2 regions of the Vibrio sp. ABH4_348 genome follow, and region 1 is predicted to be linked to the other one. Evidence: predicted binding sites of a transcription regulator. Region 1 holds the regulator's gene; the other holds the start of a gene.

The links. Region 1 encodes MetJ, which represses methionine synthesis genes. Its sites were predicted from a motif close to TTAGACNTNTANANGTCTAA; they were not measured.
Region 2: metH (methionine synthase) is a predicted target of MetJ. The motif match lies at 9,389-9,408, and genes of this name have one in related genera.

Annotation. Positions count from the first base shown of each region.
Region 1 is NZ_JBSWVW010000001.1:2,721,762-2,737,119, forward strand. It holds gene ACXAFJ_RS12480 (hypothetical protein) at 1-393, opposite strand, end outside; gene hslU (HslU--HslV peptidase ATPase subunit) at 851-2,182, opposite strand; gene hslV (ATP-dependent protease subunit HslV) at 2,226-2,759, opposite strand; gene ACXAFJ_RS12495 (SPOR domain-containing protein) at 2,870-3,415, opposite strand; gene cytR (DNA-binding transcriptional regulator CytR) at 3,564-4,592, opposite strand; gene priA (primosomal protein N') at 4,810-7,008, opposite strand; gene rpmE (50S ribosomal protein L31) at 7,318-7,536, shown strand; gene metJ (met regulon transcriptional regulator MetJ) at 7,702-8,019, opposite strand; gene ACXAFJ_RS12520 (O-succinylhomoserine (thiol)-lyase) at 8,229-9,395, shown strand; gene ACXAFJ_RS12525 (bifunctional aspartate kinase/homoserine dehydrogenase II) at 9,419-11,830, shown strand; gene metF (methylenetetrahydrofolate reductase) at 12,092-12,982, shown strand; gene zapB (cell division protein ZapB) at 13,063-13,305, opposite strand; gene glpX (class II fructose-bisphosphatase) at 13,538-14,545, shown strand; gene groL (chaperonin GroEL) at 14,632-15,358, opposite strand, start outside.
Region 2 is NZ_JBSWVW010000001.1:2,603,534-2,618,891, forward strand. It holds gene uvrA (excinuclease ABC subunit UvrA) at 1-816, shown strand, start outside; gene ACXAFJ_RS11865 (PglL family O-oligosaccharyltransferase) at 854-2,665, shown strand; gene ACXAFJ_RS11870 (pyridoxal-phosphate-dependent aminotransferase family protein) at 2,713-3,825, opposite strand; lysine riboswitch at 3,981-4,156, shown strand; gene lysC (lysine-sensitive aspartokinase 3) at 4,250-5,602, shown strand; gene metH (methionine synthase) at 5,660-9,340, opposite strand; gene ACXAFJ_RS11885 (sensor domain-containing diguanylate cyclase) at 9,472-10,902, opposite strand; gene ACXAFJ_RS11890 (FIST signal transduction protein) at 10,903-12,045, opposite strand; tRNA gene ACXAFJ_RS11895 (tRNA-Asp) at 12,481-12,557, opposite strand; rRNA gene rrf (5S ribosomal RNA) at 12,627-12,742, opposite strand; rRNA gene ACXAFJ_RS11905 (23S ribosomal RNA) at 12,869-15,358, opposite strand, start outside.

The DNA.
Region 1 (15,358 bases):
TTCTACTCGGCGCCAGTCATTAGACTGAGCAGGAGAAACGTAAACATTGTCTAATGCTTGGTATAGTTCGCCGCGGAATTGCACCACATCACCACGAGAATACCCGGTATCGCCACGACCTTCTGGCCACGTTTGTTCTACGTAAGACTCGGCCAAGCCAATAGCGGTCAGCTCCGGTCCTTTTTCTACATCAACACGACGCCAATCCGTCGACTGAGCGGGTGACACAAATACGTTATCTAACGCTTGGTAAACTTCACCACGGAATGAAACAAGGTCACCTCTGTCGTAACCTGTATCACCGCGACCTTGTGGCCATTCCGCAGCCTGCGGAGCTGCAATTACTGACGAGCTAATGCCTAATGCGAGTGCTGAGATTAACATTACTTTCACGATGAAACTCCTATTTGATTGAAATGTACTGTTGCCTAACTAGGCCTACCATCCAATTAGTTAAAAAGAGTTAGAAACATCCATGTGTTAAGTATTATTGTGTTTTTGAATAAGGCAAATCCGCGCCTTTAGTTACTTATATCACAGTTCTTATTAGTGAGAATTCAAAGTTTGTAGACAAAACGTGACAAAAAGTGCAGAGAGTAAGTAATTTCTAAGCTTGATAACACTTTGTAACTAATAGAATAATTCCGAGAGACAAGTCACAGCAAGGTTTTGCGTTTAGTGACCTTGCGTATTGAAAAAGAAAGCTATCTGTCACAAAACAGATTTTTTGCTCAAAAATGAAACAACCAACACCTCACTTATGAGACAATTCACCAGCAATTTGCAGTATGAGATACGAAAAAGACTTACCGAAGTAAGTCTTTTTGATATGGGGATAGGATTGTAATGATTACAAGATAAAGCGGCTTAGATCTTCATCTTCTACAAAACTACCTAGTTTTGTTTTGACATAGTCAGCATCGACACGCAGTTGACTCCCCGCTTTGTCAGTCGCTTCAAATGAAATTTCTTCCATGAGACGCTCCATCACAGTATGTAGGCGTCGTGCACCAATGTTTTCGGTGGTTTCATTCACTTGCCACGCAGCGTCCGCGATTTGTTGAATGCCATCTTCACTGAACGCCACGTCGACGTCTTCTGTCTTCAATAACGCTGTGTATTGCTCTGTCAGTGATGCTTTAGGTTCAGTCAAAATGCGCTTAAAGTCTTCACTGGAAAGCGCCTCAAGCTCAACTCGAATTGGCAAACGACCTTGCAATTCAGGGATGAGATCCGAAGGCTTCGCCACCTGAAATGCCCCGGAAGTGATAAACAGAATATGATCGGTTTTTACCATGCCATGTTTCGTAGACACGGTACTTCCCTCAATAAGTGGCAGTAGGTCTCGCTGTACACCTTCACGTGATACATCTGGTCCAGACGCTTCACCGCGCTTACAAATCTTGTCTATTTCATCGATAAACACTATGCCATTGTTTTCAACATTATAAATGGCTTGCTCTTTAAGCTCTTCTTGGTTGACTAGCTTGGCAGCTTCTTCTTCCGTTAGAGCCTTAAACGCATCTTTAATTTTCATCTTGCGCTTTTTGGTCGTGTCGCCAGCCAAGTTGGCAAACATACCTTGCAACTGGTTGGTCATTTCTTCCATACCAGGAGGCGCCATAATTTCTACGCCCATTTGAGGTGCAGCGACTTGGATTTCAATTTCTTTATCATCCAGTTTTCCTTCACGCAGTTTTTTACGGAAAACTTGGCGAGTTGAAGACGAGGTATCAGCGGGTTCGTCTTTACCCCAAGAGTCGCGAGCAGGTGGAAGCAGTGCATCTAAAATTCGTTCTTCGGCTTGCTCTTCAGCGCGGAATTGAACCTTTTCCATAGCTTGCTGACGAGTCATTTTGATCGATACATCGGTGAGGTCGCGAATGATAGTCTCGACTTCTTTACCCACATAGCCAACTTCCGTGAATTTGGTCGCTTCTACCTTAATAAACGGTGCATTAGCAAGCTTGGCCAAGCGGCGTGCGATTTCAGTTTTACCAACCCCTGTTGGGCCAATCATTAATATATTCTTTGGCGTTACTTCAGAGCGTAACGATGGCTCTAACTGCATACGACGCCAACGGTTACGAAGCGCGATCGCTACCGAGCGCTTCGCTTTATCTTGACCAATAATATGGCGATTCAGTTCGTGGACAATTTCACGGGGTGTCATCTCAGACATGAGCACATTCCTTCAAGATTGTTTGATTCTCTGAACAAGCGTTTTACTCGGCAGGGATTTCTAATTCTTCGACAGTGTGATGATGATTGGTGAATACACAGATATCACCGGCGATTTTGAGCGATTTCTCTGCGATCTCTTTTGCATCAAGTTCGGTATTTTCTAACAATGCTGTCGCCGCTGCTTGTGCAAAATTGCCTCCCGAGCCAATAGCGATAAGATCGTGCTCAGGCTGAACTACATCACCATTACCTGTAATGATTAATGATGCCGTATGGTCGGCTACGGCCAATAGAGCTTCCAGCTTTCTAAGTGCGCGGTCACTGCGCCAGTCTTTGGCAAGCTCAACAGCCGCTTTGGTTAAGTGTCCTTGGTGCATTTGCAGCTTGCTCTCAAAGCGCTCAAACAAAGTGAACGCATCGGCAGTACCACCAGCGAACCCCGCTAGGACTTGATTGTTGTATAGTCGACGGACTTTACGCGCGTTACCTTTCATCACGGTATTGCCAAGAGAAACTTGACCATCACCAGCGATGACGACTTTATTATTTCGGCGAACAGATACTATAGTTGTCACGAATTGGCCTTAATTAATAGCGGGATGTACCCTAGATATGTGGATACTAACGTGTGCTTTCAAGGTCAAAGACAAAAACACCTCGCGTTATGCGAGGTGTCTTAAAATAGCTACTGAGCTTGTTTCCAAATGGCGCAAGGCTCTATCTTGGCGCGCTGCAACTTGTGTTTATCCCGTTCAGCGTCTCGCTTGAACTTGTATGGTCCCAATACCACTCGGTACCAACTACTGCCTTCATTGTTACGAACTTGGCTCGACAAACCTTGGAACGCGATATCTAACTTTCTATCTTCGGCTTGCTGTCGAGATTTGTAAGCGCCACATTGCATCACGTACGGAATTTCTGAAACTTCCAACTCTTTCGCAACCACCTCTACTTCTTTTTCTGGCAAAGACTTCTTGTAAGTCCAAGGCTCTTCTGGCGGTGGTGGAATTGATTCTGTGGATTTTTTAGGTTTCGTTGTTTTCTCAACGACTTTCACTGGAGACGGTACTGGCTCCGGGTCACCATTTAGGACATAAAGCAAGTAAACAAAACCGGCTGTGATCAGTAAGGTAAATAAAGCCAAGCGCCACGGTTTTTTGCGTTTTGTTGTTTTTTTAGTTGAGCGAGGCTTAGTACCTCGCCCCCTTTTTACATAATCTCGACTTGCCACTAGATAACACTACCGCTTTGGGTGGGGAAATACGATGAAAGTAATGGTAATTCAGTTCTGGCTCGGTAAAAAGAGCAGAAATGGAAGCGGCGCAAAAAAATGCGCCGCCAAATCACTCAATCATCTCAAGACAACCAATGTCCTTGCTCTAAATAACTCGTGGGGGCGCAGCACTCTTGCGAACTTTCAATTCTGTTTCGAGAATTCTCGAGCCAGCTCGAACATCATTGCCTCTCAGCACATCTAACATCATCAACATGGCTTGACGACCAATCTCGTATCTCGGTTGATGAATAGTAGTCAATGGCGGACTGCAAAACTCTGAGTACTCAATGCCATCAAACCCAACAATTGATAGGTCCTGTGGCACTTTAAGGCCAAGCGCTTGAGCTGCACTGATCGCACCAATCGCCATCGCATCTGTGTGACAGAAAATCGCAGTTGGCGGCTCTGGCAGAGACAACAAATCTTTCAGTGCCTTGGCTCCACCATTAAAGGTAAAGTCACCATAGGCGGTATATGAGCTGTTCATTGTGATGCCACCACGACGCAGCGCTTGCTGATAACCCTGCGCTCTAAACTGGCATACCGCCGCTGAATCGGGCCCAGAAATTTGCGCAATGCGCTTGTGGCCGAGCTGCGCCAGATAGTTCACCATATCAAATGCAGCCGTCAGGTTATCGATGTGAACCGTTGGTAACTCAAGATCTGGCACATATTCACAAGCCATCACCATAGGAGGCAGATTTTTCTGCTCAGACTTGCTGACGTCAAAAGGCAAGTTGGTTCCAAGTAACAACATGCCGTCCGCTTGCTTGGTAAAGACCATATTGACGAATGTACTCTCGCGTTTGGTCTGTTTGCCGCTATCTCCAAGAAGAACAACATAACCATGTTCGATCGCCGCATCTTCTATGCCGCGAATCACTTCAGTAAAAAATGGGTCACAAATGTCGGGAACCAAAGCGATGATGGTTTTAGATTCGTTTCTTCTAAGATTTCTGGCCAAAGAATTGGGAGAATAACCCGCTTCAAGGACCGCATCTTCAACGCGTTTTCGCGTAGCGGATGACACCTTTTCAGGGTTCATCAATGCTCGAGAAACCGTTGCCGTTGATACGCCAGCCAGTTGAGCAACATCTTTCATCGTTGCCATGTGTAAATACCTCTTCCGTATTGTTACTCGTCCATCTTTTATTCAGAAGTGCAGAGCGTTGCACCTGCAATGCAAACGATTACTTTCGCTACTAAATTACAACTAACGATGGAAGTGTCACTAGTTTATTCATTCTCAAACAGAATGTTACGGGCTATTTAACACTTTTTGCACAACAAATGCGACCACCATCAAGTTTTTGTTTCTGACTGACAGGACGTTGCGACGAGAGAGTGATTTATGACATGTCTTGTGGTTCAACATCTAAGCTCCAACGAACTTTCGATGCTTCAGGGAGAAGCGCGATAACAGGTTTCGCGCTAGATATCAGCTTCTGGAGCTTGGATCGAGTGTCACATTGCAAGAGCAATTGCCAACGATACTTTCCCGAGCGCTTTTGAATCGGAGCAGGCATAGGTCCGAGTACCCAGCAGGAATCATCATATAGCGGGCTGGCTTCTAATATCTGTTTCACCTGCCTAAAGAAGTATTCCACTTTGTCATTCTGGTTGGCTTCCGCTTTAAACAAACACAGGTAGCTAAACGGAGGAAGCATCGCTTGCTTGCGCTCCTTGAGTGCCGATTCCGCAAAGTGCTGGTAACTGTGTTGCAACAGTGAAGTCAACAGCCCATGTTCAGGGTGGTGGGTTTGCAAAATCACCTCACCCGGCTTGCTGGCGCGCCCCGCACGCCCCGCAACTTGAACAATTAGCTGGGCCAATTTTTCTGCTGCTCGAAAATCACTGCTATACAAAGCGCCATCGATATCTAATAAAGCCACCAAAGTAACATTGGGGAAATGGTGACCCTTAGCGAGCATTTGTGTGCCGATCAAAAGCTGATGTTGGTTGTTGTGAATCTCAGCCAAGGCATTATCAAAACTTCCTTTGCGGCGTGTGCTGTCTCTATCGATACGAATTGACGAATACTCCGGAAACAACTCGGATAATTTGGTTTGCAGCTGTTCGGTTCCCACTCCCATCGTCACCATTTGAGTCGAACCACAACTACCACATTGATGTATCACCGGGCGCTGAGAGCCACAGCGATGACAACGCAGTTCCGAAGAACCTTGGTGATACGTATAAAAAGCATCGCAACGGGCACACTCGGCAATCCATCCACATTCGTGGCACATGAGTGCCGGAGAAAAACCGCGGCGATTGAGAAAAATGAGTACTTGATTACCTGAGTCTAAATGCCTGCGCATTTCAGCGATCAGTGGCGCTGACAATCCGGCTTCCATATACAGGCCCTTGACATCAAGGACGCGATTGCGAGTAGCCACAGCTTTGCCCGCTCGCTGGCTCAATATTAGATGACGATATTTTCCAGATAGCGCGTTTTGCAACGTCTCCAAGGCTGGTGTCGCGCTACCAAGTATAATAGGAATGTTTTCCAAATTGGCCCGCATCACCGCGACATCTCTCGCGTGATAGCGCAAGCTATCTTGCTGTTTGTAGGACGTATCGTGCTCTTCATCCACCACAATCAAACCTAATGATTTGAAGGGCGTAAATAGCGCAGAACGCGTCCCAATAACTACGCCCGCGTTACCAGCTTTGGCATGCAACCAGGTTTGCAAACGCTCACTATCATTTAAGCCTGAATGAACAACGCAAATCGGAGTTTCAAACCGACGCTCAAACCGTTGAATGGTTTGTGGCGTAAGTCCAATTTCAGGAACTAAGACTAAGGCTTGTTTTCCTTTCGCTAGAACCGCTTCTATTGCTTGCAAGTAAACTTCGGTCTTACCTGATCCAGTGACCCCTTCGAGCAAAAACGTTCCAAACCCATGGCTATTGTTAATGGCTGCTAACGCAATGGCTTGTTCCTCGTTTACTCTCAGTGGCTGTTCTTGTGCCTGATGATCACCACTTATTAGAGATGAAACCTGTGATTCCACACAGTGAACCCATTTTTTTTCTAATAAGGTATTCAAAACACTCGATGAGATTTGCTTATCTAGCATGACTTGATGAGATTGGTTTTGCTTTTGCAACAGCTGCAAAACCTGCTGCTGTTTTACCGCACGCTTTAAGCTTTTCTCTAGTGCCAAATTGCCAGCAGAAGTAATGCTCCACGTTTTTTGCTTGGGGAACTCTGCGGCTTGCCCTTTTCTCAACAAGCTCGGTAGCGCCAACGCTAAGGTTTCACCGAGTGGGTATTGATAATACTGACTACACCAACGTAGAAGGCGATGTAGACTCTCCGGCAAAATAGCACCGTTATCCAACACGCGTTCTATCGATTTAAGTTTATTAACCGGGTAGTCAGACTGAACATTCAACTCGGTCACAACACCCACTAACTTTTGCCGTCCAAATGACACTAGGACGCGAGCCCCCAAGTCGGGAACACTGGAGCCTGATGATAAGTAGTCAAACTGTTTGTCTAAGGGAACCGGTAATGCGACTCGCACTATGCTGTGTGTCATTAGAAGCAATCAGATAGCAAAAGGGGTAGTTTAATGGATTCTATATCGGGTTGATACGGCACAGACAACATGATCCAAAAAATCAAAGGTATTCATTTTTGGCGAAAAAACCTGCCATACTGAGATTAGGATGAGCCGGTTAAAAAAAGTTCAAAATGGTTGATCGTGTAATCAGTAAGCTTTATCATACCGCGCCTTGATGTAATGGCTTGCCAAGTAAGCGGTTACAACAAGTTCCATTTATATTAACTACGTGTGGTGTCTGGCATCAGATTCAGATAGCGACACGGCCTAATTTGAGGTTCTCCCATGAAAACTGGTATCCACCCAGAATACAAAGCAGTAAGCGCAACTTGTTCTTGCGGTAACTCTTTCGAATTCCAATCAACTCTTGCTAAAGAGTCAATCCACCTAGACGTATGTGACAAGTGTCACCCGTTCTACACTGGTAAGCAGCGTATCGTTGATACTGGTGGTCGTGTTGACCGCTTTAACAAGCGTTTTGGCGCTCTATCAAGCAAGAAGTAATTCTGTTTTGATAAGAATGCAAAAAGGACGCCTCGGCGTCCTTTTTTAGTTTTTCTCGTTTTAAATTGCTACCAAAAAGCCCTAGCGGCAAACGCAGAGAGATATCACACAACCGATACCTCCTCTGAAATCAATGTCACCTTTTAAAAAATCAGGGTGCAAACATCAATCGTCGTATGCTTCGTACTCAATTCCCATTTCCGTCATGAGACGTTTTACTTCTGTAGGAATATCGTCTGGACGATCTTTACGCAAGTCTTCATCTGTTGGCAAAGGCTGACCGGTGTAGGCATGCAGAAATGCCTCGCACAATAACTCACTGTTGGTCGCATGTCGCAAGTTGTTAATTTGACGACGCGTACGCTCATCCGTCAGCACCTTAAGCACTTTTAGCGGAATAGAGACGGTAATTTTTTTTACTTGTTCGCTTTTTTTGCCATGCTCAGCATACGGGCTAATGTATTCGCCGTTCCAGTCTGCCATTACGCACCTTTTCTATAATTCGGTCTGAGATTCAGAGTTATTGCTTCTAAAGTCCACAATTTTAGCCAGATTTAAGGCTACAAGCAAAGACATATAGACGTCTAGAAGTGTTGACGTCTTATTTTTTGAGGCGTAAAGTACCAAATTATCTGGTATCAGTGCGTCGACTGAATGACCAAAGATAGGGTGAAAGGACCAAAGGAAGTATCATGAGCAAGTGTAAACCAGCAACGATTGCAGTAAGAACAGGTATTGAAGCGGATTCTCAGTACCATGCCGTCGTTCCTCCCATTTATCTGTCCACCAACTACGGCTTTCCGGAGTTTGGTGATGTACCTCATTATGATTACACGCGCTCTGGTAACCCAAACCGAGGTTTACTTGAAAAAGCCCTATACGAACTAGAATCTGGTTCGGGCGCAGTTATCACGAATTGTGGTACATCGGCGATTAACTTGTGGGTGACCACGTTTCTTGGTCCAGATGATCTGATTGTTGCACCACACGATTGTTATGGCGGCTCTTACCGTTTATTCAACACTCGCCGCAACAAAGGCGACTTTAAAGTCGAATTCATTGACCAATCGGACAAGCAAGCTTGGCAAGACGCTCTTGCTAAAAAACCTAAGTTAGTTTTGCTAGAAACCCCTTCTAACCCTCTGGTTCGCGTAGTTGATATCGAGCAATCTTGTCGAGAAGCGCACGCCGCTGGGGCACTGGTTGCCGTAGACAACACCTTCCTAACACCAATTTACCAAAAGCCAATTGAGCTGGGTGCGGATTTTGTTATTCACAGCACTACCAAATACATCAATGGTCATTCTGATGTCATTGGCGGAGTTATCATCGCAAAAGACGAAAAACATGCTGAAGAACTAGCCTGGTGGGGCAACTGTATTGGCGCAACAGGTACACCTTTTGATAGTTACATGACTTTACGTGGTTTACGTACTTTAGGTGCTCGTATGCGGGTGCATGAAGAAAGCGCGAACAAGATCTTGGCGTTTCTGCAAACTCAAGCAAGTATTGGCAAGATTTATCACCCTAGCCTAACCGATCACCCTGGCCACGATATTGCCAAGAAGCAGCAATCCGGGTTTGGCAGTATGTTGAGTTTTGAATACGCCGGCTCTTTTGAACAGCTGCAAGTTTTTGTTAGTAGTTTGAAACTCTTCTCGCTTGCCGAATCGCTAGGCGGAGTGGAAAGCTTGATTTGTCACCCTGCCACTATGACCCATCGCGCCATGGGAGAAGAAGCACTCGCAGAGGCCGGAGTGTCTCATCAACTGCTGCGTTTATCAGTGGGACTAGAGGATGCCGATGACCTCATCGAAGATCTCACTCAAGCTTTAGACATTGCAAGCAAAACCAAATAAGGCATAGGCAGGTAAGCACAATCATGACGATTTTAAGAGAATTGCATAAATTTGGTGGCAGTAGTCTTGCCAATGCTGAATGTTATCGCCGCGTTGTAGAAATTTTGTCGCAATATCCATCAAACCAAGATTTGATTGTAGTGTCGGCTGCAGGCAAAACGACCAATAAGCTAATCGAGTATTCAGAGGCACTCGAGAAAGACGGACGTTTGGCCCACGAAGTGTTACAAGAACTGCGTCAGTTTCAAGTAGGCTTGGTCGATGACTTAATCACATCAAAAGCAAAAGATTCATTACTCACCCAGCTTTCCGATGAGTTTTCAACGCTAGCGAACCTTGAAGCACCAATTGATCAAACAACCCGTGCAGCGATTTTGGGCCATGGTGAAACCTGGTCTTCGCGTCTACTTGCTGCGCTGCTTACCCAGAGTGATTTGCCCGCTGTCCAACAAGATTCAAGAACGTTTTTAAGAGCAGAAGCTGGTGCACAACCTGAAATTGACCGAGCGGCATCACGACCATTATTGCAATCCGTATTAGCTCAGCACAAAGAGCAACGGATTGTCATTACCGGCTTTATGGCGCAAAACAGCGAAGGTCATACGGTGTTACTCGGTCGCAACGGTTCAGATTATTCCGCCACGATAATCGGTGGGTTGAGTGAGGTTAATCGCGTTACGATTTGGAGTGATGTCGCTGGTGTGTACAGCGCCGATCCTAGAATTGTTTCAGATGCATGCTTGCTACCATTACTGCGTCTTGATGAAGCCAGTGAGCTAGCACGTTTGGCTGCTCCTGTTTTACACAGCCGAACTCTACAGCCAATAGCGCAAAGCACAACGGAATTAAGCTTGCGATGCAGCTACCAACCTGAGTCAGGCTCAACCCATATCGAACGGGTATTAGCATCAGGTCGCGGTGCAAAAATTGTCACGTCTCTAGAACATGTACTGTTAGTGGAACTCAATTTTGGTTCAGGTCACGACTTTGAACGCATGGCAAGTAAAACGCTTGAAGCATTAAAGCGTCAACAATTTGAGCCACTTGCCTATGAAAAACAATCCGACAAGCAGGTTCTCAGACTCGCCTACACGGAAGAAATCGCATCCTGCGCGTTAAGCCAATTGCAAGATATGGCAATTGAAGCAGAAATCAAACTCAAAGAAGGCTTTAGCCTAGTCGCAGCCGTTGGTGCTGGTGTCTGTAAGAACCCAAATCACTGCTATGGCTTTTATCAGCAGCTAAAATCACTACCTTTGGAATTTGTTTCTGAAGCGGAGTCTGGTTTAAGTTTGGTTGCCGTCCTGCGTAAAGTCGATACTGAACAACTGGTAAAAGGCTTACACAGTCAGTTATTTCAAGCGCAAAAACGCATTGCAATCGCACTGTGTGGTAAAGGGAATATCGGTTCTCGCTGGTTAGAGCTATTTGCAGAGCAAAAAACCGAGTTGGAAAAACGACACGGACTCAGTTTTGAGCTGATTGCCGTGATCGACAGTCAAACCTATTGCTTAAATGAATCTGGGCTAGACCCACTTCAGATTGCCAAACACTTTGACGACGAGTCGATCCCTCATCAGGGTTTTGATTGGATACCACAGCTAGGTTCCCTACAAACGTTCGATGACATCATAGTGCTTGATGTCACCGCTAGCGCTGAGTTATCGCGTCAGTACCCAGAAATCGCTAAACAGGGCTTGCACTTAATCTCAGCTAATAAAGTTGCAGGTTCGGCGGAAACTGAGTTCTACAACCAAGTAAAAGATGGCTTCAGTAAAATTAACCGCCACTGGCTTTACAACGCGACCGTTGGAGCGGGTTTACCAATAAACCATACGGTGAGAGATTTATCGGAAAGCGGTGACCAAATTACTGCCATCTCTGGTATTTTCTCAGGTACCCTCTCATGGTTGTTCCAGCAGTATGACGGCAGTGTACCATTCGCTCAACTTGTCGATTTAGCATGGCAGCAAGGCTTAACCGAGCCCGACCCACGCCATGACCTAGATGGTTCAGACGTAATGCGCAAGCTAGTAATCTTGGCTCGAGAGTCTGGACTAGAAATAGAGCCGAACCAAGTCTCGGTAGAATCTCTAGTGCCTGATGAGCTAGCTAACGTGTCTCTTGATGATTTCTTAGACAAGAGCGAGGTACTGAGTCGAAACTTGCAAGAGCGACTTGAGAGCGCGCAAAAACAAGATAAGGTGCTTCGCTATGTTGCGCGACTTGAAAAAGACGGAACCGCCTGCGTTGGTATTGAAGCGCTAGACGCCAATCACCCGCTTGCGAATCTACTTCCATGTGACAACATCTTTGCTATCGAGAGCAAATGGTACAAAGATAACCCGTTGGTGATCCGCGGTCCGGGCGCGGGAAGAGACGTAACCGCCGGGGCAATACAATCCGATTTAAATCGCTTAGCGTCTTTGCTTTAGTTTGATTAACCGAAAGAGCTCAACTGAGCTCTTTTTGTTTTTTTGAAAGCAAAAACGCACTGTTGAACATCTTTAATATTTAATATGAATTTTTTTCATATTCAGATCGTTGACTTTAAACCCAGTTCAAGACATCCTTTAGACATATAGACGTCTAAACGTAAATATCTATAAAAACCAGTTTAAATGTCATCAATACAATACGCTTTAGGTAAGTAAACAGGGTTTAGTTTGTGGCAAACTAGCCACAGGGAGAACAAAATGGGATACACACACGCAGGTCATATCGACGCGCTGAATCAAAACATTGCTGAGCTTTCAAACGACATCAACGTGTCATTTGAGTTTTTTCCTCCAAGCAGTGAAAAGATGGAAGAGACCTTGTGGAACTCGGTTCACCGCCTAAAGACACTTCAACCCAAATTTGTCTCCGTGACCTATGGCGCTAACTCTGGTGAACGCGATCGTACCCATTCGATCATCAAAGATATTAAGCGCGAAACTGGTCTAGTGGCGGCGCCACACCTAACTTGTATTGATGCGACTCGTGAAGAGTTAGTCGATATTGCGGATGACTACTGGAACAATGGCATTGAAAGCATCGTAGCATTACGTGGTGATATTCCACCTAACGGCGGACGCCCAGACATGTATGCTTCAGATTTAGTTGAGCTGCTAAAGTCTCGTCACGACTTTGATATCTCGGTCGCGGCATTCCCAGAAGTTCACCCAGAAGCCAAAAGTGCCCAAGCTGATTTGCTGAATTTAAAACGTAAAGTTGATGCGGGTGCTAATCGCGCAATTACCCAATTTTTCTTTGATGTAGAAAGCTACCTGAGGTTCCGTGATCGTTGTGTTGCAGCGGGAATTGAAGTTGAAATCGTACCTGGAATTCTACCAGTTTCGAATTTCAAACAAGCATCGCGCTTTGCGGCTCAAAACAACGTAAAAGTGCCAGGCTGGATGTCTAAGCAGTTTGAGGGTTTGGATGATGACCCAGTGACCCGCCAGCTAGTTGGCGCAAGCCAAGCGATCGATATGGTACGTGTATTGAGCAGAGAAGGTGTGAAAGATTTCCACTTCTACACATTGAACCGCGCAGAAATGACATACGCGCTTTGTCATACATTAGGTGTTCGCCCTACTGCCTAACTTTGTGTGTTAGTACAGACACTCTTCCTTCCATAAAAAACGCCAACACATAGTTGGCGTTTTTTATTTTGAACAATGGATTACTCAACTTCGTCCATTTTACCCAACAAGCTGCGAATTCGCTCTTGCCATGCCGACTGCTCTTCTTGGACGCTATCCAACTTGCCCTTTAGCTCTTCACGACTAGCACGAAGCTCATTTGCTTCTGTTTGAAGCGTTTGGCGCTCTTCTTTCAACTCTTCGATTTCCATTTGCAGCAATGCAATGGTATCGACTGCGGTTTGAATTTTTTCTTCCAGTTTTTCTAGCACTTCAAATGACATTGGAGCCTGACCTTACAATGAATTAGACACTTCACTCCATTCTACTCATGCGTTTTAGGATAAACAGCCCTTACACCGAAGTTTTGCACTCAGTTGACCAAAAAAAGCGCCGTTATTCGCAAGAAAATAACTAGATTGAGTTTGATCTGCTTCAATCTCATCCAGCACCCGGTCCACCAGCCTTTGATTGCTTATGATAAAATTGCCACAAATTTTAGGTAAGGTTTAAAAAATGAAACGAGATTTGGCAATTGCGTTTTCTCGAGTCACAGAAGGCGCGGCACTTGCCGGCTATAAGTGGCTTGGGAGAGGCAACAAAAACGCTGCTGATGGTGCCGCAGTGGAAGTGATGCGTGCACTATTGAATCGAACCGATATCGATGGTGAAATCGTCATCGGTGAAGGTGAAATCGACGATGCTCCAATGCTCTACATTGGCGAAAAAGTTGGTTTGGGTGGCGATGCAGTTGATATAGCGGTCGATCCTATCGAAGGCACTCGAATGACCGCGATGGGTCAAGCCAACGCGTTGGCAGTACTTGCTGCTGGTGAGAAAGGTAGTTTCTTGAAAGCGCCAGACATGTACATGGAAAAGTTGGTGGTGGGTCCTGGTGCCAAAGGTTGTATCGATCTTGCGCTTTCTCTCGAAGATAACTTGCGCAATGTTGCAAAAGCACTAAACAAGCCATTGGACCAACTGGTGGTGATTACCCTTGCTAAGCCAAGACACGATAAAGTAATTCAAGAGATGCAATCCCAAGGTATTAGAGTGTTTGCAGTGCCTGATGGTGATGTAGCGGCATCGATTCTAACTTGTATGCCAGATAGTGAAGTGGACATGATGTATTGCGTAGGTGGCGCTCCGGAAGGTGTGGTTTCTGCCGCAGTAATTCGTGCGTTAGACGGCGACATGCAAGGTCGACTACTGCCTCGAAACCAAGTTAAGGGTGATACAGAAGATAACCGCATTCACGCAGCCGCGGAACTAAAGCGCTGCCAAGAGATGGGTGTAGAAGCCAACGTTATTCTGGCTATGGAAGACATGGCTCAAAGCGACAATGTCGTTTTTGCTGCGACTGGGATTACCAAAGGTGATTTGTTAGATGGTATTACTCGCAAAGGTAATATCGCGACATCAGAAACCTTATTAATTCGCGGTCGATGCCGCACAATTCGTCGTATTAAGTCGATTCATTACCTGGAACGCAAAGACCCTGAAGTAAGAGACATCATTCTTTAATTCCCTATTTAATGAAACAAAAAAGCCGGAGTTTTCACTCCGGCTTTCTAATTTCAACATATTGTTAAACAATGAGTGGGGGATGATTACATCATGCCGCCCATACCACCCATGCCGCCCATGCCGCCCATATCTGGAGCTGCTGGTGCTGCATCTTGTGGTAGATCTGTAACCATTGCTTCTGTTGTGATCATTAGACCAGCAACTGATGCTGCGAATTGTAGTGCCGAGCGAGTTACTTTAGTTGGGTCTAGGATACCCATCTCTAGCATGTCGCCGTATTCACCTGTCGCAGCATTGTAACCGTAGCTGCCTTCGCCTGCGCGAACGTTGTTAGCGACTACAGACTCTTCATCACCAGCATTAGTGGTGATTTGACGAATTGGCGCTTCCATTGCACGTAGTGCAACGCGAATACCAACGTTCTGCTCTTCATTGTCACCAGTCAGTTCAGTGATCTTAGAAGCCGCGCGAATAAGTGCAACACCACCACCAGCAACAACGCCCTCTTCAACAGCAGCGCGAGTCGCGTGTAGAGCATCTTCTACGCGATCTTTCTTCTCTTTCATCTCAACTTCTGTTGCTGCGCCAACTTTGATTACCGCAACACCACCAGCTAGTTTTGCAACACGCTCTTGAAGTTTTTCTTTATCGTAGTCAGACGTCGCTTCTTCGATTTGCTGACGAATTTGCGCAACGCGGCCTTGGATAGAAGCTTCTTCACCCACACCATCGATGATAGTTGTGTTTTCTTTAGTAATAGTGACACGCTTCGCTTGACCTAAGTCTTCTAGAACCGCTTTTTCTAGCTCA
Region 2 (15,358 bases), 120 kb from region 1:
TACAAAAAGATTTCAGGACTAGAGCATTTCGATAAAGTCATCGATATTGATCAAAGCCCTATCGGACGCACACCTCGTTCCAATCCAGCAACTTATACGGGTATTTTTACTCCAATAAGAGAGTTATTTGCCGGTACTCAAGAGTCTCGTTCTCGAGGGTACAAACCCGGTCGCTTCAGCTTCAACGTGCGTGGTGGACGATGTGAGGCATGTCAGGGTGATGGCGTAATTAAGGTTGAAATGCACTTTTTGCCAGATGTCTACGTGCCGTGTGATGTGTGTAAGGGTAAGCGTTATAACCGAGAAACGTTGGATATTCGATATAAAGGCAAAACCATTCATGAAGTGCTGGAGCTCACCGTTGAAGACGCGAGAGAATTTTTTGATCCTGTACCGGTAATCGCAAGAAAACTGCAAACACTGATGGATGTTGGGTTGTCTTACATTCGACTAGGGCAAGCGGCTACCACGCTATCCGGTGGTGAAGCGCAACGAGTCAAACTCGCTCGCGAGTTGTCTAAACGAGATACCGGGAAAACACTTTACATTCTTGACGAGCCTACCACGGGTCTTCATTTCCATGATATTCAACAACTGCTGACTGTCCTGCATCGATTGAGAGATCATGGTAATACCGTTGTAGTCATTGAACACAATTTGGATGTGATAAAAACCGCAGACTGGATTGTCGATTTAGGCCCTGAAGGTGGTGATGGCGGCGGTATGATTATCGCTGAAGGTTACCCTGAAGATGTGGTACAGATCGAAAAGTCTCATACTGCACGATTTTTGAAACCACTACTAAAGCGTGACTGAGGTACACTAAACCAACAAAAAATTAGTAAGTAATCGCATGGCCGTTGTACATACATCCGGGACTCAACTCGAAACAAAATTGAAACCCAGCTCTCAGCACAAAGCATTTTTGTGGATGATTGGCTTAATGTATCTCGTGGCTATGCACTTCTTTATGCCCAATCCAGGTGGCGCAGGGCTAGCACTTTCTTTTAATCCGACCACTTGGATGACATTGACCGTCGCGTTTGCGTTTGGCCTCTTTCATATTGGCTCATGGGGATTCATCAAATACTCTAAGCTGACTATTGGGCTGTTGGTCAGCTGTGTACTTTTCACGATCCCAACCTTTTATCCAGCAAGTGTTCCAGAACTTGCAGTAACTCGTTTACTGGGTCTTTGGGCCGGGTTTGTTTTATTTCTCTTGCTACAACAGTTTCCATTTAGTAACAAACAAAAGCAGCGATTGCTGTGGTTTGTACTGATCGCCGCATTCGTTGAAGCAATATTTGGCCACGTGCAATTTTGGTTATTAGAGCCGAATAACCCGTTTGGCTATAACACCGTCATCAATCGCCCATATGGTATTTTTCAGCAACCAAATGTCATGGCAAGCTTTATGGCAACTGGCCTGGTATTGTCTGGTTACCTTTTGGCAAAACAGCCTCTCAAATATCAAGTCAAAAAGCAGATATTGGCGCTACTCTATTTGATGCCTCTGCTGAGTTCAGTATTGCTAGTTGTACTGGCTTCTCGAACGGGTTGGCTTGGATTAGCCCTATCCGTCTTATTAATTAGCCCCTATTTGTATAAGCGCTGTCAACGAGCACGACTAGGAATTTGGGGGTTATCGCTTTTGACTGGCTTGTTTATTGGCATACTTGCCTCGATGTGGCCAGCTGAATCATACAAGGATAAAGACTCTATAATTGAGTCAAAAGCCACCTTACAAGATGTGCGTTCGTATATTTATCCGCAGGCCCTCGATATGTATATCGAAAAGCCATTTAGTGGCTATGGCTATGGTAAGTTTGAATCGGAGTACATCGTATATACCGCAAACCAGCATCAACTGAACTCAGACTATAAACCCGGGTTACCTTCTATGAATCACCCTCACAACGAGATCCTTTTTTGGGCAGTTGAGGGGGGGATACTCCCGGTACTAGGCATATTCATCGCGGCTTTGTTAGTGTTAAGTCGTATCATTACCGATAAAGCTGGGACAAGAATGGCGTCACTGAGTTTGTTTGTACCTTTGTTACTTCATTCTCAGCTTGAATATCCATTTTACCACTCTGCCATTCACTGGATAACGCTGATCATACTTCTATATTGGGTTGACCAACGAGTGGCAAAGTACAAAAAGGTTAGAATCACTGCGATTAGCCAATTCAGTCTGAGGATTGGCAGTGTCTTTGTGCCGCTAATTACCGGTTTTATTATGCTCACGGCTCTGCATTCAAACTATGTATTGAGCCAATACGAACAAAGTAACCCTAGAGATGCCAATATCCTACACAAGGTAACAAACCCAATTGTTTGGCAAGACAGATACGATTGGAATATTTACAGTAGCTATCTCAATATTGGCTTGTATACCCAAAACGACGAACTCATTATGCCTTTTATTAGCTGGGCTCAAGAGATCATCAAAGAGAAACCAAGACCAGCGTTTTATCAAAACCTAATATTGGCGTATCAAGCAATTGGGGAACACGACAAAGCCGAACAAATAAGGGATGAAGCTCGATTTTTATTTCCAAACCTAAAAGGGATAGAGCAGCTTCACTATCAGGCGCCAAGCCGAGCCAGTGACTCCCTTTCCACTCAGAGTTCAGGAGTCCCTATAAGCATAGCGAGACAGTAATTTGCTACGTAATGTTTCCTGCAACACTTAGAAAAGTACAAATCTCACTAATTTAGTACTTGTTTTAAAGCATGGGCGAGCAATGCAATATTTTCATTTCTCGCACCATAGCCCATTAAACCAATACGCCATGCCTTACCTGAAAACTGACCAAGTCCAGCGCCAATTTCGAGATTAAAGTCGTGTAGTAATTGAGTCCGAACTTCTTGGTCAACTGCGCCATCTGGTACTTTAACACTGTTTAATTGGGGCAATCGATATTGACTATCCACTAGAAACTCAATACCCAGTTTTTCCAGTTCTCTAGCGAGATACTCATGGGCACGCAGGTGTCTTTGCCAACTCGCTTCCAAGCCCTCTTTTTTCAACATGACTAGTGATTCATGAAGGCCATAGAGCGCGTTAACTGGCGCGGTATGGTGATAGCTGCGTTTTGCGCCGCCTCCCCAGTAGCCAAGAACTAGTGACTGATCTAAGAACCAGCTTTGTACAGGAGAAATCCGACTTTCGATTTTCTTGATAGCTTCATCAGAAAACGTTAGTGGCGATAATCCTGGAGTACAAGATAAACACTTTTGACTACCCGAGTACACAGCATCTAGCTGCCATTCGTCAACTTTAAGAGGAATCCCGCCCAAACTAGTGACGGTATCGACAATTGTGAGTACACCAAATTGCTTTGCCATTTTGCCGAGTTGCTGAGCATCTGACTCAACTCCCGTTGACGTTTCAGCATGAACAAAAGCGAGAATTTTAACATCGGGGTTGTCTCTCAGTACTTGCTCAACCTTGTTACAATCAACAGGCTTGCCCCACTCGTCGTCAACCAGTATCACCTCGCCACCAGACCGAACAACATTTTCACGCATTCGCTCGCCGAATACCCCATTACGGCATACTAGAACTTTATCACCGGGCTCCACCAAATTAACAAAGCAGGCTTCCATTCCCGCACTTCCCGGAGCAGACAAGGCGATAGTGAACGAGTTTTCAGTTTGAAAAGCATATTGGAGCAAAGATTTAATCTCATCCATCATGCCGATAAATAGTGGGTCTAAGTGTCCTAGCGTCGGCCGGCTCATCGCTTGCAACACATTAGGTGAAATATCAGATGGGCCAGGCCCCATCAAAATTCTCTTCGGTGGGATAAAGCTTTCCATTACATGGTCCTCTCAGGGTATTAGCTAACTTCATTTAACTTAGTGCGTTAATGTGCTTATCACAATAGTGCTTAAGTCGAGCGGATAAGTTTCGGTGAGCGCGCTCTGAGTTATTGATTGACAAAGCTCACATTCCATCGTTCAATAGGGCCGCTTTATGCAGAAGAGGAGCACTGCCCAGGCAGGTCGAACGTGGAGCCTCACTCCAAAACTTTCGACTCAGGGGGAGCAGTGCCGAGATGAACTATAGATGAGGCTATGGTTTGTCGGTTGACTTGGGTTGAATCCCATCAACTGTCATTCGTCTATCGAATGATGAGCTTCTGAAGTGATTTCTTTTATCCCTTCTTCCTGCTCATCCTCGCTTTCTTCATAAGCAATCCAACAATTGGTTTGTATATTTGTAAGCTTTGGGAGATCAACTGTGAGCACAGTTAATATTGCTAAATTTGGTGGCACTAGCGTGGCGAATTTTGAAGCCATGAGTCGTTGTGCAACTATCGTAGAAAATAATTCAGATACCCGTGTCATTGTCAGTAGTGCTTGCTCTGGAGTCACTAACTTATTGGTTGATCTGGCTAATGGGGTAAGTGATGAAGCTCAACGTAACCAAGTTGTCGAGCAAATTCGTCAGATTCATTTTTCTATCATTGAGCAACTCCAAGATGGCGATAGCATCATTGAAGAAATCGAAAAAATTCTAGATACAGTGCACAGCTTAGCGGAAGCAGCATCAATTCAAGTGACCACAAAACTTACCGATCACTTGGTTGCTTGTGGTGAGCTTATGTCAACTCACATATTGGCTCAGTTGATGCGTGAACGCGGAGTAAACGCAGTGCGTTTTGATATTCGCGACGTACTCAAAACCGATAGCCAATATGGCCGAGCAGAGCCACAAGTTGAGCTAACGGCTCAAAAAGCACAAGAACTACTAGCTCCACTATGTGCTGAGCATGTGGTCGTCACACAGGGTTTTATCGGGTCCGATGAAGAAGGCAATACAACCACTCTAGGTCGTGGTGGAAGTGACTACAGTGCAGCCCTAATAGCAGAAGCGGTACAAGCTACCGGTCTTGAGATCTGGACCGACGTACCAGGAATCTATACCACTGACCCTCGAGTAGCAGCCAATGCTAGACCAATTCAAGAAATCAGCTTCAGTGAAGCGTCAGAAATGGCTAACTTTGGCGCCAAGATTCTTCATCCTTCGACTTTAGTTCCTGCACTTCGTCGTGGTATCCCTGTATTTGTTGGTTCATCAAAAGCACCAGAGCAAGGCGGTACGTGGATTCGCGATACGGTAGAAAGCTCACCGCTATTCCGCGCGCTAGCATTACGCAGTAATCAAACCATGGTGACATTGCGCAGTGCAAACATGTTCCACGCCTACGGCTTTCTAGCAAAGGTGTTTGAAATTCTTGCTAAACACAAAGTGTCGGTCGATTTGGTCACAACATCTGAGATCAGTGTTTCACTAACTCTAGATAAAACCGATACATCTGGCGGTGCGCCACAGTTGCCAGAAGAAGCGCGACTTGAACTTGAAGAACTGTGTACTGTTAAGGTCGAAAACAACTTGAGCTTGGTTGCACTAATCGGCAACAACATGAGTGAAAGTCGCAGTTACGCTAGGCAGGTATTTGGTACACTAGAAGGAATCAACTTGCGGATGATTTGTTACGGAGCAAGTCAACATAACTTATGTTTCCTGCTTAACGACACCGATGCAAAGCCAGCGATTCAAAAGCTCCACGCTGAATTGCTAGAAAGCTAAACAATTCATTGAATTAATAAGGGTTGGCAAATGCCAACCCTTTCCTTTGGATTTCCACTAACCGTTAATATTGGGTCCAAGCCATTTTTCAGCTTCTAGCCTGTCCCAACCTTTACGGTTTGCATAATCATCAACTTGATCGTCCTGGATCTGAGCGATCGCGAAGTATCGACAATCAGGGTGCGAGAAATACCATCCCGAAACCGCCGCACCAGGCCACATTGCGTAACTTGTAGTGAGCTCCATACCAATTATCTTTTCAACATCTAGCATGTTCCATAACGTCCCTTTTTCAGTATGTTCAGGACACGCTGGGTAACCAGGTGCAGGTCGAATACCTTGGTATTTTTCGCGAATCAAATCTTCATTTGATAAGTTTTCGTCAGAGGCATAACCCCAAATTTCACGACGAACTTTCTCGTGCAGATATTCTGCAAAGGCTTCAGCCAAACGATCGGCGACCGCTTGGATCATGATTGCGTTGTAATCGTCACCTTGCTCTTTGTACTTGTCGGCTAGCTCTCGCTCTCCTATTCCACCCGTTACTGCAAATGCGCCAACCCAATCAGGTTTGCCACAGGATTTAGGTGCAACATAGTCCGAAAGACAATAATTAAAGCCCTTCGGCTTTTCGGTTTGCTGACGAAGATTCAGTAATGTATGAGCAACTTCTGTACGGGTTTCATCCTTGTACACTTCAATATCATCACCAACACTATTGGCGGGGAACAGGGCACACATGCCGCTTGCGGTGACTAATTTTTCTTTTTCAAATCGGTCTAACCAGTCGTTCGCATCTTTAAACAAGCGTTTCGCTTCTTCACCCACTTCTTCGTGTTCAAGTATCGCAGGATACTTACCGACCAAAGACCAGGTCATAAAGAACGGTGTCCAGTCTATGTACTTGCGAAGCGTGGCCACATCGAAGTCTTCAAACACATGAACACCCGGCTTTGCTGGCTGAGGCGGTGTGTAATTATTCCAATCTATCGCGACTTTATTGGCACGTGCCTGTTCTAGTGTGACTGGTTTAGTGCGTGGACGTTTACGAGCGTGTTGCTCTCTTACCACTTCATAATCCGCTTGTAGCTTTTCGACAAAAGCAGGTTTTTGAGTTTCAGAAAGCAAAGCTGAACACACACCTACAGCTCTTGAGGCGTTATTTACGTAAACGACTGGCTCACTGTAATTTTGTTCGATTTTAACCGCGGTATGCGCTTTAGAGGTTGTTGCACCGCCGATCAGCAATGGTAAGTTAAAATCAAGTCGTTCCATTTCTTTGGCGACGTGAACCATTTCATCAAGTGAAGGCGTGATCAATCCTGATAGACCAATAATATCAACGTTCTCTTCCTTGGCGACCTTCAGAATTTGTTCACAAGGCACCATCACACCTAGATCGATGATCTCGTAGTTATTACATTGCAGTACCACGCCCACGATGTTTTTACCGATGTCGTGAACATCGCCTTTTACGGTCGCCAGCAATATCTTACCGTTAGAAGTACCTTGTTGTTTTTCAGCATTGATGAATGGTTCTAAATGAGCAACCGCTTGTTTCATCACACGAGCGGATTTTACTACCTGAGGTAAGAACATCTTACCTTCACCAAATAAGTCGCCGACGACATTCATTCCGTCCATCAATGGACCTTCAATGACTTCTATCGGTTTAGAAGCGTTTTTGCGTGCTTCTTCAGTATCTTCAACAATAAACTCAGTAATACCCTTTACGAGTGAATGCTCAAGACGTTTTTCAACTGGGTAGGAACGCCATTCTAACGCAGAGGCATCTTCCTCTTTGCCAACGCCTTTCCCGGCATATTCGGCGGCAATATCGAGTAGTCTTTCTGTGCCGTCATCACGACGGTTAAGGACAACGTCTTCTACCGCTTCGCGAAGCTTTTGAGGGACATTGTCGTATATTTCTAATTGCCCAGCGTTAACAATCCCCATATCCATACCGTTTTTGAAACAGTGATAAAGGAAAACTGCATGAATAGCCTCACGTACGTAGTTATTACCACGGAACGAGAATGAAACATTGGACACACCGCCAGAGATCATCGCATGGGGCAAGTCGCGTTTAATATCACCGACAGCTTCGATGAAATCGACAGCGTAGTTGTTGTGCTCTTCGATACCGGTTGCAACCGCAAAGATGTTCGGGTCGAAAATAATGTCTTCCGGCGGGAAATCGACTTCATCAACCAGAATGCGATAAGCATTGGTACAAATCTCTAGCTTGCGCTCGCGTGTTTCAGCCTGTCCGACTTCATCAAAGGCCATGACAACTACGGCAGCACCATAACGACGAATCAATTTTGCTTGTTCAACGAATTTCTCTTTACCTTCCTTAAGGGAAATCGAGTTGACGATGCCTTTACCTTGGATACATTTCAATCCAGCTTCGATGACTTCCCACTTTGAGGAGTCCACCATGATTGGCACACGAGAAATTTCAGGCTCAGAAGCACATAGGTTCAGGAAGCGCACCATACACGCTTCGGCATCCAACATGCCCTCATCCATATTGATATCGATGATCTGAGCACCATTTTCTACTTGCTCACGAGCGACATCTAAAGCTTCGTCGTACAGCTCTTCGCGAATAAGACGTTTAAAACGAGCGGAACCTGTGACGTTGGTTCTCTCACCAACATTCACAAACAAGGTGTCTTTCTCTATTGTCAAAGGTTCTAGACCAGATAGGCGACACGCAACAGGTAATTCAGGGAGCTGACGTGGTGTGACACCTTCCACTGCCATCGCCATATGGCGAATGTGTTCAGGTGTAGTACCACAACAGCCACCTACTAGGTTTAAGAAACCTGCACGAGCCCATTCACCGATATGCTCGGCCATATCTTCAGGCGATAAGTCATATTCACCAAATGCATTGGGAAGGCCGGCATTAGGGTGGGCAGACACAAAGGATTCAGAGATACGAGAAAGTTCTTCGACATAAGGTCGAAGTTCATCCGGTCCAAGAGCACAGTTCAAACCGAACGATAAGGGCTTAACGTGTCGCAGCGCATTGTAGAATGCTTCCGTTGTTTGTCCTGATAGAGTACGACCAGAAGCATCCGTAATCGTGCCTGATATAAGGACAGGTAAGTAAGTATCTAACTCTTCAAACACGCTATCAATCGCATAAGCAGAGGCTTTAGCGTTGAGGGTATCAAATATGGTTTCTATAAGAATGAGGTCGGAACCACCGCGAATTAATGCTCTTGTCGATTCTGAATAGGCAGTCACTAATTCATCAAAGCTGACGTTTCGATAACCCGGATCATTAACATCAGGAGAGATAGAACAAGTTCTATTGGTAGGCCCCAATACACCGGCCACATAGCGAGGTTTTTCTGGTGTTTTCGCCGTCCATTCATCCGCAGCTTCTCGAGCTAATTTCGCTGCGGCATAGTTGATCTCTTCACTAAGGCTTTCCATGTCGTAGTCAGCCATAGCGATCGTGGTCGCGTTAAAGGTGTTGGTTTCAAGAATGTCAGCACCCGCTTCGAGATACTTACTATGTATCTCTTTAATCAGCTGAGGTTGGGTTAAGACTAAAAGGTCATTGTTACCTTTTAAATCACAATGCCAATCTGCAAATCTTTCACCACGGTAGTCTTGCTCCTCCAGTTTGTAATCCTGGATCATGGTACCCATACCACCGTCGATCAACATAATCCGTTGTTTAAGCTGAGCCTCGATCTGCGCTCTTAGATTGCTTCCCACAATACTGCCTCATTCTTATAGTGTGAGGCACATCGTATCACAACTTAGAAGGGAGTCTAGACGTCTAAAAACAAATTTGGGTAAATGGCAAACACTAAGCTAGAACCAAAAAATCTAGCTCAAAAGGACGATCAGGATTCTCCTATAACACGATTTCTTCCTGCATTTTTTGCTTGATAAACACAGTCGTCTGCACGTTTGAGTAAATTATCAAGTTGCTCAGGTGCCGCATTTTTACAATCGACGCAAACCAAACCAATACTTATGGTGATCTTGATATCCGCCGACTTCGATTGAATCGTTGTTTCAGCTACTTGTTTCCTTATGTTCTCTGCAAAATCCATGGCTTGTGAAACAGATAATCCTGAAAAACTTAAAGCAAACTCCTCACCACCTAAACGCCCAATCAAATAGTTGGAGTTTGAAAGGGTCTGTAATTGTTTAGTTAATTCTATTAATACGGAATCACCGGTTGGGTGGCCATAGCTATCATTAATTTTCTTAAAATAGTCGACATCTAGCATAAGAATGGAAAAATCACTGCGCCATCGCTGACAGCTCTCCATAAGCGATTTGGTTTGTTTGTAAAAACTTCGTCGATTCATAACCCCAGTAAGCGGGTCGGTTTCCGCAAAGTGTCGCAACTTGGATTCTAGTGCTTTCCTTTCACTGATGTCGGTCAACGACATAATCAAGAGCTTTCTGTCGTCAAACAACAAGGTACTAAGTGCCAGTTCAACCTGCCTTTCATCCGCTTCTCCGTGCTTAAACGTTATATCACATCGACTTACACTGGAATCAGAAAAGTCAGACAGTGCACTTTCTACGTGTTCAACAAACCTATCTCGGTCATTGTCGATAACAAAGTCAATGGGGTGTTGATCCAGTAACTCTTCTTGGTCTAAACCAAGCAGTTGCGGCAGAAAATTGTTGATCATTAAAATATCGAGATAAGGATTACAGATAAGAATCCCTATTGGGGCAGCGTTAACCAATTCTTGAAGCTGTAATTGAGACCGTTCGATTTGTTTTAACCGCTGATTCTGTAATTCCTCCAACTTTTTTCTCAATGAAATGTCTTGTAGAACCAACAACCAGCGGTTGTTAGCAACCTCTGTCAAAATGACATTCAAATAGTAGTCGCGAGCATTCACCACTACTTCGATTTCTGAGGTTTTACGCTTACAGCTTTTAAAATCTTTGAGTAAAGCCTTTAACAAAGGTGAGCTTTGAGTCAACGTCAGATCAAAGACGCTTTTAAAATTCTCTTCTGGAGTCACAATAGGAGGATGAATACTGCCCGCACGTATATCTCTTACCTTACCGGTTCCATCGATCCAGAGACTGACATCTGGTAATGAATCTAAGATAAGGTTTAGCGTTTGGTTCCTATGATTCAATTCTTCACAGCTTAAATCTAAGGAGCGTTCGGTTATCTGTGCTTGCTCGGCTTGGTCTAAATAAGCCTGTTGGACAAGGTCCACAAACAGTTGGACCTGTTTATCTTGCGGTAAACCATCGGGAAATGCTTTTTTGAGCTGGCGGGCTAGGAGCCGTTGCATCTAGATCTCCCAAAATGTTGTGATTGTCATAGTCTGATTGTGAAGTTCAGAACAGCTTGCCGTATCAAATGGTGCGATTTCACCGTATGAGTAAAAACCAAAGATGGTGGTTTGTTGAGGTAATGTTTCTTTAACGGCATCCACTTCTTCTTCTACCATCTGCTTAAGTAGTAATTTTCGACCAACGCAACTTATTAGCATTGCAACGGAGGGTTTATCATCAGGTGGGCCCGCAGCGATTTCTCCGGCATTTTGCGCACCCACAATCAAAGAATCAACATTGGCCCGCATTAGTTTGGCAGATGCTCCCTGAGGGACGTGCCCAGCAAACGTTATACTTCCTTGGTCTTCATCAATAGCCAGTAATGTTCTAACTAGTTTCGTGTCCTTACCATCTTCGGTTATTTCTAATGGAAACCTCAATCCAGTAGCGGGAAGGCCTTCTGACAAGTCCCCTAGATAACTTTTATACACTTCCAACGCATTCTTATCATCAAGCTCGTAGAGTACATTTTCAACGGAACGAGTTACCAATCTTTCCATTCCGAATGAAGTCCACCCGCCTCGCGAACCATACCCCACGCGAATATTTTCTCCGTATAGACCAATTGCAAGTACATGCTGAGTGCGATATTCCTGACCAACCAGTACAAACGTTTGTTCGAATTTTTCATTGTCCCCTGCAAGGCCGCCTGTCACCTCGACATCTTTAGGGATATGGCTATTGATTCCGTTGACCAACTCGGCACCATTCACCGCCAGTCCTTCACTCAATACTAAAACATGTTTTAAGTCGTCACCCTGTTCAACCAGATTACGTGCTAAGTGCTGTCCTACCGCTGCACTGTCTCCATCAAACTGGGGTAAACTCGCACTTGCGATTTTAAATGGGCTTTGCTCAAACAAAATCAATGTGGCAACTAGAGTATTTTCAGTCACGCTGGTCTCGAATATTTCGCCACTTGTCGAACAACCTATAATGGACGCCTTGGGAAAATTATAACTGAGTTGTGTAACGGCTAACTCAGCTTCAGAGTTATATCCGAGAATAAATATAAGGGAGTAGGTTTGATTGAAATCAGAATCCTTCAACACCTTCTGTTCCCATGCACCTTCACGCCAAATCATTTGTGCTGTTTTCAATCTATACCGTCCTAACAATACTAATCAGTAAATTAAATTTAGTCGGTTTTCCAATGTGCTGCTTGTTAACTTGACACTAAGATTTAGGAATTACTGACTGCTAAAAATCAACTCAGTTAAGAATCACAACAGGTATTGAGGGATGTTTGTAACTGCTGTCACGTTTGTTCTCACAAACGGAAATACTTTATCAATAAGCTAAAGCAAATAATTTGGAATGGTTTCGCGAACTTTGGGGATAAATGACGGGTAATCTTGCCACAGAAGGACAAATTTGTTTCGTTCTAAAACGAAAAAAACCAGTCCGAAGACTGGGTTTCTTGATAAATGGCGGGGCGGCCGGGCTTGCGGGCAAGCGGGACTCGTTGGTCGAAGACCAAAATAATACCGCACATACAAAAAGACCTCAGCATTTCTGCTGAGGTCTGAGATAAGTGGCGGAGCGGACGGGACTCGAACCCGCGACCCCCGGCGTGACAGGCCGGTATTCTAACCAACTGAACTACCGCTCCGCACTGGTTAGACTCTTGAGTCTAAGTTTTTGCCTTTAGATTTTTCTAAAATCTAAAAACGAAAATAAAGCCTGGCGATGTCCTACTCTCACATGGGGAAGCCCCACACTACCATCGGCGCTAATGCGTTTCACTTCTGAGTTCGGCAAGGAATCAGGTGGGTCCACATCGCTATGGTCGCCAAGCAAATTCTTTTTACTTTCAGCTTTTTCTAAAAACTGAAAATAAATAATCTGGAAAGCTGTTTAAAAGTCTGTATTTACACATTCAACGTTCTTGCTTTGAGTCCATCAAAACCCTTTGGGTGTTGTATGGTTAAGCCTCACGGGCAATTAGTACAGGTTAGCTCAACGCCTCACAACGCTTACACACCCTGCCTATCAACGTCGTAGTCTACGACAACCCTTTAGGACGCTTAAAGCGCCAGGGAGAACTCATCTCAGGGCTCGCTTCCCGCTTAGATGCTTTCAGCGGTTATCGATTCCGAACTTAGCTACCGGGCAATGCGATTGGCATCACAACCCGAACACCAGAGGTTCGTCCACTCCGGTCCTCTCGTACTAGGAGCAGCCCCCTTCAATTCTCCAACGCCCACGGCAGATAGGGACCGAACTGTCTCACGACGTTCTAAACCCAGCTCGCGTACCACTTTAAATGGCGAACAGCCATACCCTTGGGACCGACTTCAGCCCCAGGATGTGATGAGCCGACATCGAGGTGCCAAACACCGCCGTCGATATGAACTCTTGGGCGGTATCAGCCTGTTATCCCCGGAGTACCTTTTATCCGTTGAGCGATGGCCCTTCCATTCAGAGCCACCGGATCACTATGACCTGCTTTCGCACCTGCTCGAGCCGTCACTCTCGCAGTTAAGCGGGCTTATGCCATTGCACTAACCTCACGATGTCCAACCGTGATTAGCCCACCTTCGTGCTCCTCCGTTACTCTTTGGGAGGAGACCGCCCCAGTCAAACTACCCACCAGGCACTGTCCTCAACCCCGATAAGGGGCCTAAGTTAGAACATCAACACTACAAGGGTGGTATTTCAAGGACGGCTCCACGCTATCTGGCGACAACGTTTCAAAGCCTCCCACCTATCCTACACATGTAGGGTCAATGTTCAGTGCCAAGCTGTAGTAAAGGTTCACGGGGTCTTTCCGTCTAGCCGCGGGTACACTGCATCTTCACAGCGATTTCAATTTCACTGAGTCTCGGGTGGAGACAGCGTGGCCATCATTACGCCATTCGTGCAGGTCGGAACTTACCCGACAAGGAATTTCGCTACCTTAGGACCGTTATAGTTACGGCCGCCGTTTACCGGGGCTTCGATCAAGAGCTTCGCGCAAGCGCTAACCCCATCAATTAACCTTCCGGCACCGGGCAGGCGTCACACCGTATACGTCATCTTACGATTTTGCACAGTGCTGTGTTTTTAATAAACAGTTGCAGCCACCTGGTATCTGCGACTCTCGTCAGCTCCATCCGCAAGGGACTTCACCATCAAGAGCGTACCTTCTCCCGAAGTTACGGTACCATTTTGCCTAGTTCCTTCACCCGAGTTCTCTCAAGCGCCTTGGTATTCTCTACCCGACCACCTGTGTCGGTTTGGGGTACGATTCCTTACAATCTGAAGCTTAGAGGCTTTTCCTGGAAGCATGGCATCAATGACTTCATCACCGTAGTGACTCGACGTCGTGTCTCAGCCTTAGAGAGGTCCGGATTTACCTAAACCTCAAGCCTACGCACTTGAACCTGGACAACCGTCGCCAGGCCCACCTAGCCTTCTCCGTCCCCCCATCGCAATTGTAAGAAGTACGGGAATATTAACCCGTTTCCCATCGACTACGCCTTTCGGCCTCGCCTTAGGGGTCGACTTACCCTGCCCCGATTAACGTTGGACAGGAACCCTTGGTCTTCCGGCGAGGAGGTTTTTCACCCCCTTTATCGTTACTCATGTCAGCATTCGCACTTCTGATACCTCCAGCAGCCTTTACAGACCACCTTCAACGGCTTACAGAACGCTCCCCTACCCCGCAATCAAAGATTGCAGCCGCAGCTTCGGTTTATAGCTTAGCCCCGTTACATCTTCCGCGCAGGCCGACTCGACTAGTGAGCTATTACGCTTTCTTTAAATGATGGCTGCTTCTAAGCCAACATCCTAGCTGTCTAAGCCTTCCCACATCGTTTCCCACTTAGCTATAATTTGGGACCTTAGCTGGCGGTCTGGGTTGTTTCCCTCTCCACAACGGACGTTAGCACCCGCTGTGTGTCTCCCGGATAGTACTTACTGGTATTCGGAGTTTGCAAAGGGTTGGTAAGTCGGGATGACCCCCTAGCCTTAACAGTGCTCTACCCCCAGTAGTATTCGTCCGAGGCGCTACCTAAATAGCTTTCGGGGAGAACCAGCTATCTCCAGGTTTGATTGGCCTTTCACCCCTAGCCACAAGTCATCCGCTAATTTTTCAACATTAGTCGGTTCGGTCCTCCAGTTGATGTTACTCAACCTTCAACCTGCCCATGGCTAGATCACCTGGTTTCGGGTCTATATCCAGCAACTGAGCGCCCAGTTAAGACTCGATTTCTCTACGGCTCCCCTAGTCGGTTAACCTTGCTACTGAATATAAGTCGCTGACCCATTATACAAAAGGTACGCAGTCACCCCGAAGGGCTCCTACTGCTTGTACGTACACGGTTTCAGGTTCTATTTCACTCCCCTCACAGGGGTTCTTTTCGCCTTTCCCTCACGGTACTGGTTCACTATCGGTCAGTCAGGAGTATTTAGCCTTGGAGGATGGTCCCC